4 regions of the Shewanella sp. MF08487 genome follow, and region 2 is predicted to be linked to each of the others. Evidence: predicted binding sites of a transcription regulator. Region 2 holds the regulator's gene; each other region holds the start of a gene.
The links. Region 2 encodes sigma-54, which starts transcription at its own class of promoters, with help from an activator protein. Its sites were predicted from a motif close to GTTGGCACGNNNNTNGNNT; they were not measured.
Positions count from the first base shown of each region.

Region 1 (3,205 bases), on a different contig from region 2:
GCGGTCGGCCATTAACCAGCACTGAAAACTGTTTTATTATTATTTCGGAATATAACCGTAGCGTTCAGGGTTTTTTAGTCAGTTCAGTTGAGCGTATTATCAACATGAATTGGGAAGCCATTATGCCGCCACCACAAGGCGCAGGCCGCAATTCTTACCTGACAGCCGTGACTGAAATTGAAGGTGAATTAGTTGAAATTCTCGATGTGGAAAAAATACTATATGAGATATCACCCGTAAAAACGGCTATCAGTGAAGAGGTAAATGAGAAGCTAACTCTAGATAGAAATCGACACTACCATATTATGGTAATCGATGATTCTGCCGTAGCACGTAAACAAATTATTCGCTCACTTGAATCATTAAATTTACAAATTGATACAGCAAAAGATGGTCGAGAAGCATTAAATAAGCTTAAAGAAATCGCCAAAGAGATGGATAATGTTGCTGATGAAATTCCACTTATTATCTCAGATATTGAGATGCCAGAGATGGATGGCTATACCTTGACCGCTGAAATTAGAGATGATCCAAAATTAAAACATATCAAAGTAGTGCTACATACTTCATTAAGTGGGGTGTTCAATCAGGCAATGGTTCAAAAAGTCGGCGCAAATGACTTTATTGCTAAGTTTAACCCCGACGAGCTCGCGGCTGCGGTGAATAAGCATTTGAGCTTATAAATTTGTGGGTTAGTACCTCGGTAAGCTTTACGCTATAATCTCGATTCATAACATAATAGTTTTGCACTGATTTTAGTGCACGCTATAAGATTTAGGATGTGAATGTGCCAAATAAATCACTCGCTGAAGCTGAATATAATCAATTTAGGTTGTTCTTAGAGCAACATAGCGGCATCGTACTGGGTGAGAATAAGCAATATCTTGTGCGCAGCCGTTTAGCTCCTTTGATGGGGAAATATAACCTGCCATCCTTGTCTGACGTGGTTAAGCACTCGATGAAGCCGACAGAGCGAGCACTGCGAGCCGAAGTGATCGATGCTATGACGACGAATGAAACTCTCTGGTTCCGTGATCGTTATCCGTTTGAATTATTAAACAACGCATTATTACCCGAGTATAGCCGTTTGGGGCGTCCTCTTAAAATTTGGTCTGCCGCGTGTTCGTCTGGACAAGAGCCTTATTCTTTAGCGATGACGATACTCGAATATCAACAGAAGAAGCCTGGTGCGCTTGCGGGGAGTGCCTCTATTCAAGCGACAGATTTATCGCCCTCGATGCTTGAGCGTTGTAAAAATGCAGAATATGACGGTTTGGCATTAGCACGTGGTTTATCTGAAGAGCGAAAACGCCAGTTTTTTGATGCATTACCTTCTGGAAATATGAAGTTAAAGGATAATGTGAAGCGTCTAGTCAATTTCAGAGCACATAATCTGCTTGAGAGTTATAGCCTGCTTGGTAAGTTTGATATTATCTTTTGTCGTAATGTGCTTATTTATTTTGCACCGGAGGCAAAGGCAAAGATTTTGCGGCAATTCGCTGCCGCTCTTAATCCTAAAGGGATTTTATTCCTCGGGGCTTCTGAATCAATTGCTGGATTAACTGACGAATTTGATATGGTACGTTGTAATCCAGGGATTTATTACCAGAAAAAGACTTAAATTAACTGCTTAAATAAGGATTGCCGACAGTAGAGTCGGCAATCCTTTATCTTTTATTCGTTTATTCTATTGTTTTTCTGCTTTTTATCTATGTTGGCACATCAATTGCTTTGTTTCCATTAGTGATACAAGGAGGCAATTTTATGGCGATCAATTTTGATAATGCACTCGGTGTGCATCAATATACTCTTGGTATTAGAGCTCAACGAGCCGAAGTATTGTCGAGTAATATCGCTAATGCTGATACGCCACATTATAAAGCCCGCGACGTCGATTTTTCAGCGGCGATGCAATCCGCACGTGGTCAACAGCAGCAGCGTCGTAGTCTTGATATGCAAGAATCTGACAAACATTTTGGACTGGCAGAATTGACCGGTCAGCATGTTAAGTTCCGCGTACCAAATCAACCTGATACTGGCGATGGTAATACTGTTGATATCCAGCAAGAACAATCAGCATTTATGCAAAATGCACTTGAATATCAAATGTCTCTAGGGTTTTTAGATAGTAAATTCAGTGGCATGAAGAAAGCGTTGCGAGGGGATTAATCATGAGTTTATTTAGCATTTTTGATGTTGCTGGCTCGGGAATGTCAGCCCAATCGGTGAGGTTAAATACTACCGCGAGTAACATAGCTAACGCAGATTCAGTCTCTAGTAGCATAGATAAGACTTATCGTGCTCGTCATCCTATTTTTGAAGCTGAAATGGCTAAGGCTAAAAGCCAGCAACAAACCACTCAAGGCGTTGCAGTGAAAGGTATTGTTGAGAGTGATAAACCACTGCTTAAAGAATATTCGCCCGATCATCCAATGGCGGATGCGGACGGTTTTATTTATAAGCCCAATGTTAATGTTATGGAAGAAATGGCAGATATGATTTCTGCTTCGCGCTCATACCAAATGAACGTTCAGGTCTCTGAAGCAGCTAAGTCTATGCTGCAACAAACACTTGGGATGGGTAAATAACATGCGTAATGTAGGAGGTCAGTTGTGAGCCTCATTAATCAAATAAATCAAGCGGCAGTGCCGTCATCTCAGAATACCAGTTCTACAGGGAATCCGTTTCTCGATGGTATACGCTTGCCAAAAGACTCGATAGTGCCTGAGGCAAAAGGTCAGAACTTAACGCAAGAGGATTTTTTCTCTTTATTAAGTCAACAGCTGTCGATGCAAGATCCTTTTAAGCCTGTTGATAATGATCAAATGATTGCGCAAATGGCTTCGTTCTCTACGGTTGATGGGATCTCTAATCTTAATAAAGAAATCGTCAATTTAAATAGTGTAATGACATCGAGCCAAGCACTGCAGGCATCAGGACTTGTTGGCCGCAAGGTATTAATCCCAACAGATACGGGCAATATCTCTGCTGAAAGTCCTACGATAAAAGGCGTGATCAGTACCCCGAGTAAAATACCTGAGTTGACAGTGCGCGTTGAAGATGAAAAAGGCCAAGTAATTACGACTTTTAAAGTCGATGGTAGTGAAGGCGGTAACGTCGATGTCACTTGGGATGGTTTAGATAAAAACGGCCAGCCGGTTGCTGCGGGTAACTACTCTATTAAAGCCAGCGGTCTAGTTGATGG
Region 1 covers NZ_JBOZPB010000002.1:123,566-126,770, forward strand. Annotated here, with positions in the region: gene ACRN9H_RS01915 (chemotaxis protein CheV) at 1-683, shown strand, start outside; gene ACRN9H_RS01920 (CheR family methyltransferase) at 782-1,621, shown strand; gene flgB (flagellar basal body rod protein FlgB) at 1,765-2,169, shown strand; gene flgC (flagellar basal body rod protein FlgC) at 2,172-2,588, shown strand; gene flgD (flagellar hook assembly protein FlgD) at 2,613-3,205, shown strand, end outside.
Region 1: a site for sigma-54 is predicted at 1,714-1,732, ahead of flgB (flagellar basal body rod protein FlgB). Genes of this name have one in related genera too.

Region 2 (3,205 bases):
GCAGTTTACCTTCTTGTTTTATTGCTTCTTGCAATGAAACTTGGCTCTTGGATAAAGGATGAAGGCGACGGGTTTCGCTGTAACGCTTGAGCAAAACTTTATCGCTAGAGTTAAGAAAGAAACTCGTTAGTTCTGTGCCTGGTGGCAGACTTTCGAGCTGTTTAGTCAATATTTTATCTTGCTCAGGCAGGTTACGTACGTCGACACTGATGGCGACGAGATCGTTACTGCCTTTAAGCTGATCAAGTAACGCACCGATTAGCGGTAGCGGAAGATTATCAACGCAATAATAGCCGAGATCTTCGAGTACTCTAAGGGCGACGGATTTACCTGAACCTGAGCGGCCTGACACTATGACCAGTTTCATCCCGTGATTACCTGATAGAGTTCTGCTTCATCATGTGTCTTGCGTAATTGTTTCAATATTTGCTTATCACTCAGTTTTTCGGCCATGCAAGACAAGGTGCTTAAGTGCTGCTGACATTGGTCAGCAGGCACCAGTAATGCAAATAAAATATCAACCGGTTGCTTATCAATAGCATCAAATGCAATTGGCTCTTCGCACTTAATAAGTACGGCAATGGGCTTATCTATATCGGCTAATCGACCATGTGGAATGGCGATACCGTTACCTATACCTGTGCTCCCCACCTTTTCGCGCGCCACTAGGCTTTCGAATATCTCTTGAGATGAGAGGGTCGGGTACTGGGCAGCGACTAGGTCGCTGATGAGTTCCAGTACTTTTTTTTTGCTGCCCGGAGTGGCGCAGGTCGTGCACTCCGGCCGCAGTATGCTACAAAGTTCCATTATTAGTGTTTTGTTAACTTCTCTTTGTGTTTAATAACCTGACGATCAAGTTTGTCTATCAGGGCGTCTATAGCTGCATACATATCAGTATGCTCGGCAGTAGCAAATACTTCACCACCGATGAGGTTTATCCTCGCTTCAGCAATTTGTTTTATTTTCTCAACATTGAGCACAACGTGCACATTATTGATCTGTTCGAAATGGCGTTCAAGTTTTGAAAACTTTTCTTCTACATATGCGCGTAACGATTCGGTAATTTCAATATGGTGCCCAACTAGGTGTATGTGCATAGAAACGTCCTCCGATATTCACTGTAGGTTATAAACTCTTACGCTGATTAGAAGGGGGAATAAGCATGGCTTCTCGATATTTCGCAATGGTTCTGCGTGCTACATTTATTCCCTGTTCTGCCAGAAGTTGTGCCATCTTACTGTCACTTAATGGTTTTTTCTGATTTTCTGCTGCAACCAGTTTTTTAATAAAGGCTCTGATTGCCGTTGATGAACATTCACCACCATCATCCGTACCAACATGGCTAGAGAAGAAGTATTTTAGTTCAAAAAGCCCCTTTGGGGTATGCATGTATTTTTGGGTGGTCACCCGCGAGATGGTGGACTCATGCATCTCGACTGCTTCGGCAATATCGTTAAGTACCATAGGTTTCATCGCTTCTTCACCATATTCAAAGAAGCCTTGTTGGTATTGGACAATACAGTTCGCCACTTTCAGCAGGGTATCGTTGCGACTTTCTAAACTTTTAATAAACCATTTAGCCTCTTGCAGATGCCCACGAATAAATTGGCTGTCGGCTTGGTTTTTAGAGCTGCGCGCCATAGAGGCATAATGTTGATTTACATTGATTTTAGGCATGTTATCAGGGTTAAGTTCAACGACCCAGCGGCCATTTTTCTTTGACACTGATACATCGGGAATAACATATTCGTCCTCGTTGGGGGTAATCAATAAACCCGGGCGAGGATTAAGAGTTTGGATGAGCGTTATGCCGTCTCTTAACTCATCTTCTTTGAGCTTAGTCTTACGCATCAATAATCTAAAGTCACGTGCCGCAATGAGATCTAAATGATCTTTAATCAGCATGCGGGCGTTATCAAGATGGGGCGTATCGGGCGCAAAGTGTGACAGTTGGATCAGCAGGCATTCGCTTAAATCTCTGGCGGCAACACCTATTGGGTCGAAATGTTGAATACGTTTAAGCACGGCTTCGACTTCGTCAAGTTCGACCTCTGGGTTACCTATAGCTTCCAGAATTTCTTCAGTGCTTTGAGTGAGATAACCTTGATCGTTTATTGCTTCGATAATGGCGGTCGCAATGGCTAAATCGGTTTCAGAAAAGGGGGTGAGATTTTTTTGCCATTCTAAGTGCTCATATAAACCGTCGCTAGTCTCACCTTGAAAGGGCATATCGTCTTCGCGACTCCCACCTGGACCTGAGTTAGGTGACGCGGTAAATACTTCATCCCAAGTCGTGTCCATGGGAAGATCGTCCGGCATGGATTCTTGAGTTAAAGATTCTGCGGTGTCGACGGTAGAGCTGTCTTTTTCTGGTGGCGGAGCGACGGATTCACTGAAATCGGTATCCGATAGCGTTTGGTTTACAGGGTCTTTAGTTGCGTCGAATTGATCCTCTTCCAGCTCGAGAAGGGGATTAGAATCTAAGGCTTGCTGGATCTCTTGCTGCAGTTCTAATGACGATAGTTGCAACAGACGAATTGCCTGCTGTAATTGTGGCGTCATGGTTAACTGTTGACCCAGTTTGAGCTGGAGTGACGCTTTCATGTTACCGCAGATCCCTAAGTTATTATTGTTAGATGGGGTCGCTGATTACCCTCTTGAGTCGAGCCGGATGGTGGTATAATTAACGACCATCGACTCCCTTTGGTTAACTATAGCCTGAATTGTTCACCTAAGTACACAGCCCTAACCTGCTGATTGTCTAAGATCTCTGCCGGAGTTCCTTCTGCGATTAGGTTTCCGTGACTGACAATATAGGCATGTTCACACACATCTAATGTCTCGCGAACATTGTGGTCGGTAATTAGTACACCAAGGCCACGACTTTTAAGCTGCTCAATAATTTTCTTGATGTCGATAACTGAAATCGGATCGACGCCAGCAAAAGGTTCATCAAGTAAAATGAACTTAGGATTAGCTGCTAAAGCCCGTGCAATTTCTACACGGCGACGCTCGCCACCAGACAACGACATACCTTGGCTGTCACGTATATGGGTGATATGGAACTCTTCAAGCAGATGTTCTAATTCTTCATCTCTTTGTTCTTTCGTTAATTCTTTGCGAGTTTGTAGTACAGCCATAATGTTGTCATGTACGCTCAGCTTACGAAAGATACTGGCTTCCTGCGGTAAGTAACCAATGCCTT
Region 2 covers NZ_JBOZPB010000030.1:31,917-35,121, reverse strand. Annotated here, with positions in the region: gene rapZ (RNase adapter RapZ) at 1-367, opposite strand, end outside; gene ptsN (PTS IIA-like nitrogen regulatory protein PtsN) at 364-807, opposite strand; gene hpf (ribosome hibernation promoting factor) at 810-1,097, opposite strand; gene ACRN9H_RS17410 (RNA polymerase factor sigma-54) at 1,126-2,604, opposite strand; gene lptB (LPS export ABC transporter ATP-binding protein) at 2,712-3,205, opposite strand, start outside.

Region 3 (3,205 bases), on a different contig from region 2:
ATCAAGGCCCGCCATCAACAACGCAGAGAAACCTAAATAAGGGTTTGCATGTGGATCGGGGAAGCGTGCTTCGATACGACGGCCTTTAGGGCTGGGTACCACAGGAATACGAATTGATGCGCTACGGTTACGGGCAGAGTACGCCAACATAACAGGTGCTTCAAAATGGGGCACCAAACGCTTGTAAGAGTTAGTGCTTGGATTAGTGAAGGCGTTTAACGAGCGAGCATGCTTGATGATGCCGCCAATAAAGAATAATGCCATTTCACTTAAACCTGCGTATTTGTCACCAGCGAACAAGTTAACGCCATCTTTAGCTAAAGATAGGTGAACATGCATACCGCTACCGTTGTCGCCAACGATAGGTTTTGGCATAAATGTTGCCGTCTTGCCGTAAGCGTGCGCCATGTTGTGCACGACATACTTTAGAATTTGGATTTCATCGGCTTTTTTAGTGAGTGTGTTAAAGCGAGTGGCGATTTCGTTTTGACCCGCAGTCGCTACTTCGTGGTGATGGGCTTCAACCACTTGGCCTAACTCTTCTAATACTAAGCACATCGCGCTACGTAAATCTTGTGATGAGTCAACGGGTGCAACTGGGAAGTAGCCGCCTTTAGTAAATGGACGGTGGCCTGTGTTGCCGCCTTCGTAGCTAGTAGCTGAGTTCCATGCCGCTTCTTTCGCATCAATTTTCACGAAACAACCTGACATATCAGTGCCAAAACGCACGTCGTCAAATAGGAAAAATTCTGGCTCTGGACCTACTAATACAGTGTCAGCGATGCCAGTAGAGATTAGGTAAGCTTCAGCTCTTTTAGCGATTGAACGTGGGTCGCGATCGTAACCCGTCATAGTACCGGGTTCAAGAATGTCACAACGCAGTAGCGCAGTGGTTTCTTCGGTAAAAGGATCAAGCATGAAAGTGGTTGGATCTGGCATCATCACCATGTCTGATTCGTTAATACCCTTCCAGCCTGCGATAGAAGAACCGTCAAACATTTTGCCATCTTCAAAAAAGTCGGCATTGACTTGATGGCTAGGAATAGATACGTGCTGCTCTTTACCTTTAGTATCGGTAAAGCGTAAATCGACAAATTTAACTTCTAACTCTTGAAGTTGCTGTAAAACTGATTCAACTGACGACATTCTCAAACCTCCGGTAGGGTAAAGGGAGAGCCCTTCTATAATTTTTTTAACTCAAACATTGATGTTGAGCCAAACTGACAAGCTTTAAAGCGATATCTATGCCAACAATATAACCTATTGATTATCATCAATTATAATCTATATCATTTGTTGCTGGTTTTGTGCTTGCACCTTAATGGTGCTTTAGTTTGTAGCATTTCAGTGCATAAGCCCATTTTGGTGCGCACTATATTGACTCATATCAACGGCACCGAGATAAGCATTCTTAGATAGACGCTCTATATAAACACTCTGAGCTGGCTAGATGCCTTCTGACGATGATGAGTGTGGCTTCGTTTGTTCAACTATGCCACGTATCGAGAGGGAAATAAGGGTTTATCATCATGTTATTAAGCATTAATTTGTTTTCCTGCGCTAAATGTCTTTGCTGTTTGCTGGCCGTGAGAAATACATCATGCCTAATTGCCGTTAGGGCGGTAATCATGTTCGCCTTTGCAATACTGAGTGGTTGAGCGCTTTAGGCGCTTAATATGATACTGGTGCTAAGGTTTTTTGACGAAAGCTTAGTGGAAGGATTGGAAAAAACTGAGTTACATTCAGTGGCTGTTTAAATTGTCGCCACTTATTACTGTTTTATGTGTTAAAGGCATCAAATTCATTACCTTAACTCTATTTTTTACGATAGAAATAGTCATCAAGTCATGCTTTTACTGTGGCTCTAGGGGATTTAACTCAATGGGATATTGAGGGAAACAAGCCAAGGTTTGATTGATTTTTATATAAGTGTTCAAAAATAATCCTGTGCGCCAAGGCCGCTCTGGAGTAGAATGGCACGCTTTTTATTATGGAGGATCCAATAAGATCTCCATAACGAATTACTGAAATATCCCTATTTTTGTTTGATGGTAAGAGGTTTATCCGTGCTAGAGAATTTACGTAACATCGCCATTATTGCACACGTTGACCATGGCAAAACGACCCTGGTAGACAAGTTGCTGTCACAGTCAGGTACCCTTGAATCCCGAGGAGAAGCCACTGAGCGGGTGATGGACTCCAACGATCTTGAAAAGGAACGTGGGATCACGATTCTGGCAAAAAATACTGCCATCAAGTGGAACGACTACCGTATCAATATCGTTGATACCCCTGGCCACGCCGATTTCGGTGGTGAGGTTGAGCGTGTTCTGTCTATGGTTGACTCAGTATTATTGATAGTTGATGCCGTTGATGGTCCAATGCCACAAACTCGCTTTGTAACAAGAAAAGCGTTTGCTCAAGGCTTAAAGCCAATCGTTGTAATCAACAAGATTGACCGTCCAGGCGCTCGCCCTGATTGGGTTATCGACCAAGTATTCGACCTGTTCGACAACTTAGGTGCGACTGACGAGCAATTAGATTTCCCAATCGTTTATACTTCAGCGTTAAACGGTTACGCAACGTTAGATCCTGATGTCGTCAGCACTGAAATGACACCATTGTTCCAAACTATCGTTGAAAAAGTATCTTTCCCAGATGCTGACTCGGAAGGCGCATTCCAGATGCAAATTTCGCAAATCGATTACAACTCATATGTGGGTGTTATCGGTATTGGTCGCATCAAGCGTGGTAGCGTAAAACCTAACCAACAAATCACTTTGATTGGCGCTGATGGCAAAACTCGTAACGGTAAAATTGGCCAAGTATTAGGTTACATGGGTCTAGACCGTACCGAAATTGACATCGCTAACGCGGGTGATATTGTTGCGATTACGGGTTTAGGCGAACTGAAAATTTCTGACACTATCTGTGCCGTTGGTACAGTAGAAGCGTTGCCACCATTGACTGTTGATGAACCGACTCTGACCATGACTTTCCAAGTCAACACTTCACCTTTCGCGGGTAAAGAAGGTAAGTATGTCACTTCACGTAACATTCTTGAGCGTCTGCAAACAGAATTAGTCCACAACGTGGCATTGCGTGTTGAAGAAACAGAAAGTCCAGATCGCTTCCGTGTTTCAGGCCGTGGTGAATTGCATTTATCAATCCTAATTGAAAACATGCGTCGCGAAGGTTTCGAGTT
Region 3 covers NZ_JBOZPB010000006.1:103,990-107,194, reverse strand. Annotated here, with positions in the region: gene glnA (glutamate--ammonia ligase) at 1-1,146, opposite strand, end outside; gene typA (translational GTPase TypA) at 2,067-3,205, shown strand, end outside.
Region 3: a site for sigma-54 is predicted at 1,234-1,252, ahead of glnA (glutamate--ammonia ligase). Genes of this name have one in related genera too.

Region 4 (3,205 bases), on a different contig from region 2:
GTAGTGTTTTCACTAATTGATACGCCGCAAAACCACTACCAATAATGACGATAGGCTTAGGCATGGTTCACCTCATTTTTCTTTACCGCAAAGACGCTTTTTCCAAGGCCACATTCAGGGCAGAGGAAGTCATCAGCTACTTGTGCCCAAGGTGTGCCAGCCGCAACATCTTGATTGGGCTCACCGTCTTTGGGATCGTAAACCCATTGGCAGACAGTACAAATCATAGATTGTGCATCATCTATCGCGCTTGCTTTTGTTGCTGGCACAGGCGTAATGACAGGTGCTGCGTTTTGATTAACGGCTTGGCTAGGTTTAGACATAACCTGACTGATAATAGAGCGGCTATTGGCACTATCTAGCGGGCGTAATGCCCATTCTCTGGCAATACGTTGTCCGTGCTGACGGCATTCTTGCATCGCATCACGATCAGGGCGCCATTTAACCTTTAAGCCGACAGAGGTTTCAAATCCGGCATCCATCAAACGCGTATGAATTCTGTCGACTGCGCCGCCATTCCAGCCATAGCTACCAAAAGCGGCCGCTTTTTTATTACGAAAACGTAGGCCGGTGATCTCTTCTAACATGGCGGCAATTTTAGGCATCATCACATTATTCATTGTGGATGAACCGACTAAAATACCTTTAGATCTAAATGCTTGGGCGAGGATTTCATTCTTGTCGTGGCGAGCTACGTTATACACTTTTACCGCCACATTAGGGTCAACATCATGAATGCCTTGGGCAATACCATCGGCCATCATGCGAGTATTATTGGACATAGAGTCGTAGAAAATCGTGATGCGGTCTTCTTGATAAGAATCAGCCCAAGCCAAATACTGGTGAATAATTTGCGCAGGGTTGTCGCGCCACACAATACCGTGGGAAGTCGCAATCATATCCACAGGTAAATTAAAGCTTAATACTTCGTGAATTTTAGCGGTTACTAGGCTGCTAAACGGCGTTAAAATATTGGCATAGTAACGTAGGCATTGTTCCATCAATTCATTTTGGTCGACTTCATCATTGAAGAGATGCTCATCACAATAGTGTTGACCAAAGGCATCATTACTAAATAAAACCGCATCTTCAGTAAGATACGTCATCATGCTATCTGGCCAATGCAACATAGGCGCTTCAATAAAAATCAGTTGTTTACCATTACCAACATCGAGACTGTCACCCGTTTTAACGGTAATGAAATTCCATTCTGGGTGATGATGATGGCCTACGATAGAATCGACGGCATTTTCAGTACAGTAAATCGGAGTATTAGGAATTTTGGCCATAAGTGCCGTTAGCGCGCCGGAGTGATCTTCTTCGGCATGGTTCATCACAATATAATCGATATCGTTTAAATCAATTTCAGCTTCAAGGTTTTGTAAGAATTGCTGACTAAAGCGATGATCAACCGTATCAATTAATACGGTTTTTTCTTCACGGATCAGATAACTGTTGTAGCTAGTACCTTTGGTAATTTTATATTCAGTGCCATGAAAATCTTGAACTTCCCAATCGCGTTGACCAACCCAGTGGATATTGTTTTTTACATGAATTGTCATAAATACACCTATTAGATAAGAAAGATACGTTAGAGGATCAGTGTGTTATAGCCACGGCTTAACTATCTGCTTCCCTTAAAACAGCACTTCCTATGCCAACTTTTTAAGTGTTTGTAATTATTTGTTTTTATATTTACCTATAAAGATGGGTGTCATTATGACAACTTGTCGAGGTATCATAATGACAATGTTTATTGTCATTATGACTGCGAGCCATCAATATGTATGTTCAAGCCGAACTCACCCAACTTGCCTTAGATTTAACGATTGGTCTTTCTGCTCAGGATAGATTCGAGCGCCTGCTTGCCGTTGTTAGGCGACGGGTCAATTGTGATGCTGCGGCATTACTGGTTTTTAAGGATCAACAATTTATACCGTTAGCGATTGATGGTTTATTTACTGAGGTGTTAGGGCGTCGATTTAAAATTAGCGAACACCCAAGGTTAGAAGCCATTGCCCGTGCGGGTGATGTGGTGCGCTTTCCTTCGGATAGCCAACTACCTGATCCATATGATGGTTTAATCCCTAATCATAGCGATAACTTACAGGTACATGCGTGTATTGGCTTGCCCTTAATCGCCCATGATCGCTTGATTGGCGCATTAACGATCGACGGTTTTAATCCGCAACAGTTTGATGCTTTTAGTGATAGTGAACTGCGAGTAATCAGTGCGCTTGCCGCGGCCAGCTTAAATACGGCTTTGTTAATGCAAAAGCTAGAATCCCAAGTCGTGGAAGTATCAAGCGATACCGAAGTGTTAAATCGCCATGCTAGTCAGCAGGAGATTATTGGGCAATCGACTGAGATCCAATCGTTAAAACAACAGATTAGCGCGGTAGCCAATACCGATTTATCGGTTTTAATCACCGGTGAAACCGGAGTAGGTAAAGAGTTAGTGGCAGCGGCGATACATAATCAATCGACGCGAGCCGATAAGCCCCTTATCTATTTAAATTGTGCAGCACTGCCAGAGTCGGTTGCCGAAAGTGAACTATTTGGGCATGTCAAAGGCGCGTTTACTGGTGCGATTAGCCACAGACAAGGTAAGTTTGAATTAGCCAATAATGGCACTTTGTTTTTAGACGAAATTGGCGAGTTGCCTTTAAGTTTACAGGCAAAATTATTGAGGGTTTTACAATTTGGTGAATTACAGCGGGTAGGTAGCGATAAAAGTCTAAAAGTAAATACTCGGATTATTACGGCAACTAATCGTATTTTACATCAAGAGGCGACAGAGGGCCGCTTTCGCTTTGATCTCTATCATCGTTTAAGTGTGTTTCCTATTCATGTTCCGCCATTGAGGGAGCGTGGTCTAGATATTGTGTTATTAACCGGTTTTTTCCTAGAGCGCTGCAGGGCAAAGCTAGGGCTCACCCATGTCAGTATCACGCCATCAGCACAGCAGTTATTAGAGCAATATGCGTGGCCGGGTAATGTGCGTGAATTAGAACATGCAATACACAGGGCGGCGGTGTTAGCAAAAGCCGAACTAAAAACGGTGTATATCAGCTTAAGTGATAAACATTTTCAGTTTGATCCTGTCATTATTCAACCCCAAGCTAATGTGAACCGTGAGCCCATGGCGCGAGTCGAGCCTGTGGTACAAACCATTGAAGCTCCGTCTGTAATATCGGCTGAACTT
Region 4 covers NZ_JBOZPB010000019.1:47,428-50,632, reverse strand. Annotated here, with positions in the region: gene norW (NADH:flavorubredoxin reductase NorW) at 1-64, opposite strand, end outside; gene norV (anaerobic nitric oxide reductase flavorubredoxin) at 57-1,562, opposite strand; gene norR (nitric oxide reductase transcriptional regulator NorR) at 1,784-3,205, shown strand, end outside.
Region 4: a site for sigma-54 is predicted at 1,644-1,662, ahead of norV (anaerobic nitric oxide reductase flavorubredoxin). Genes of this name have one in related genera too.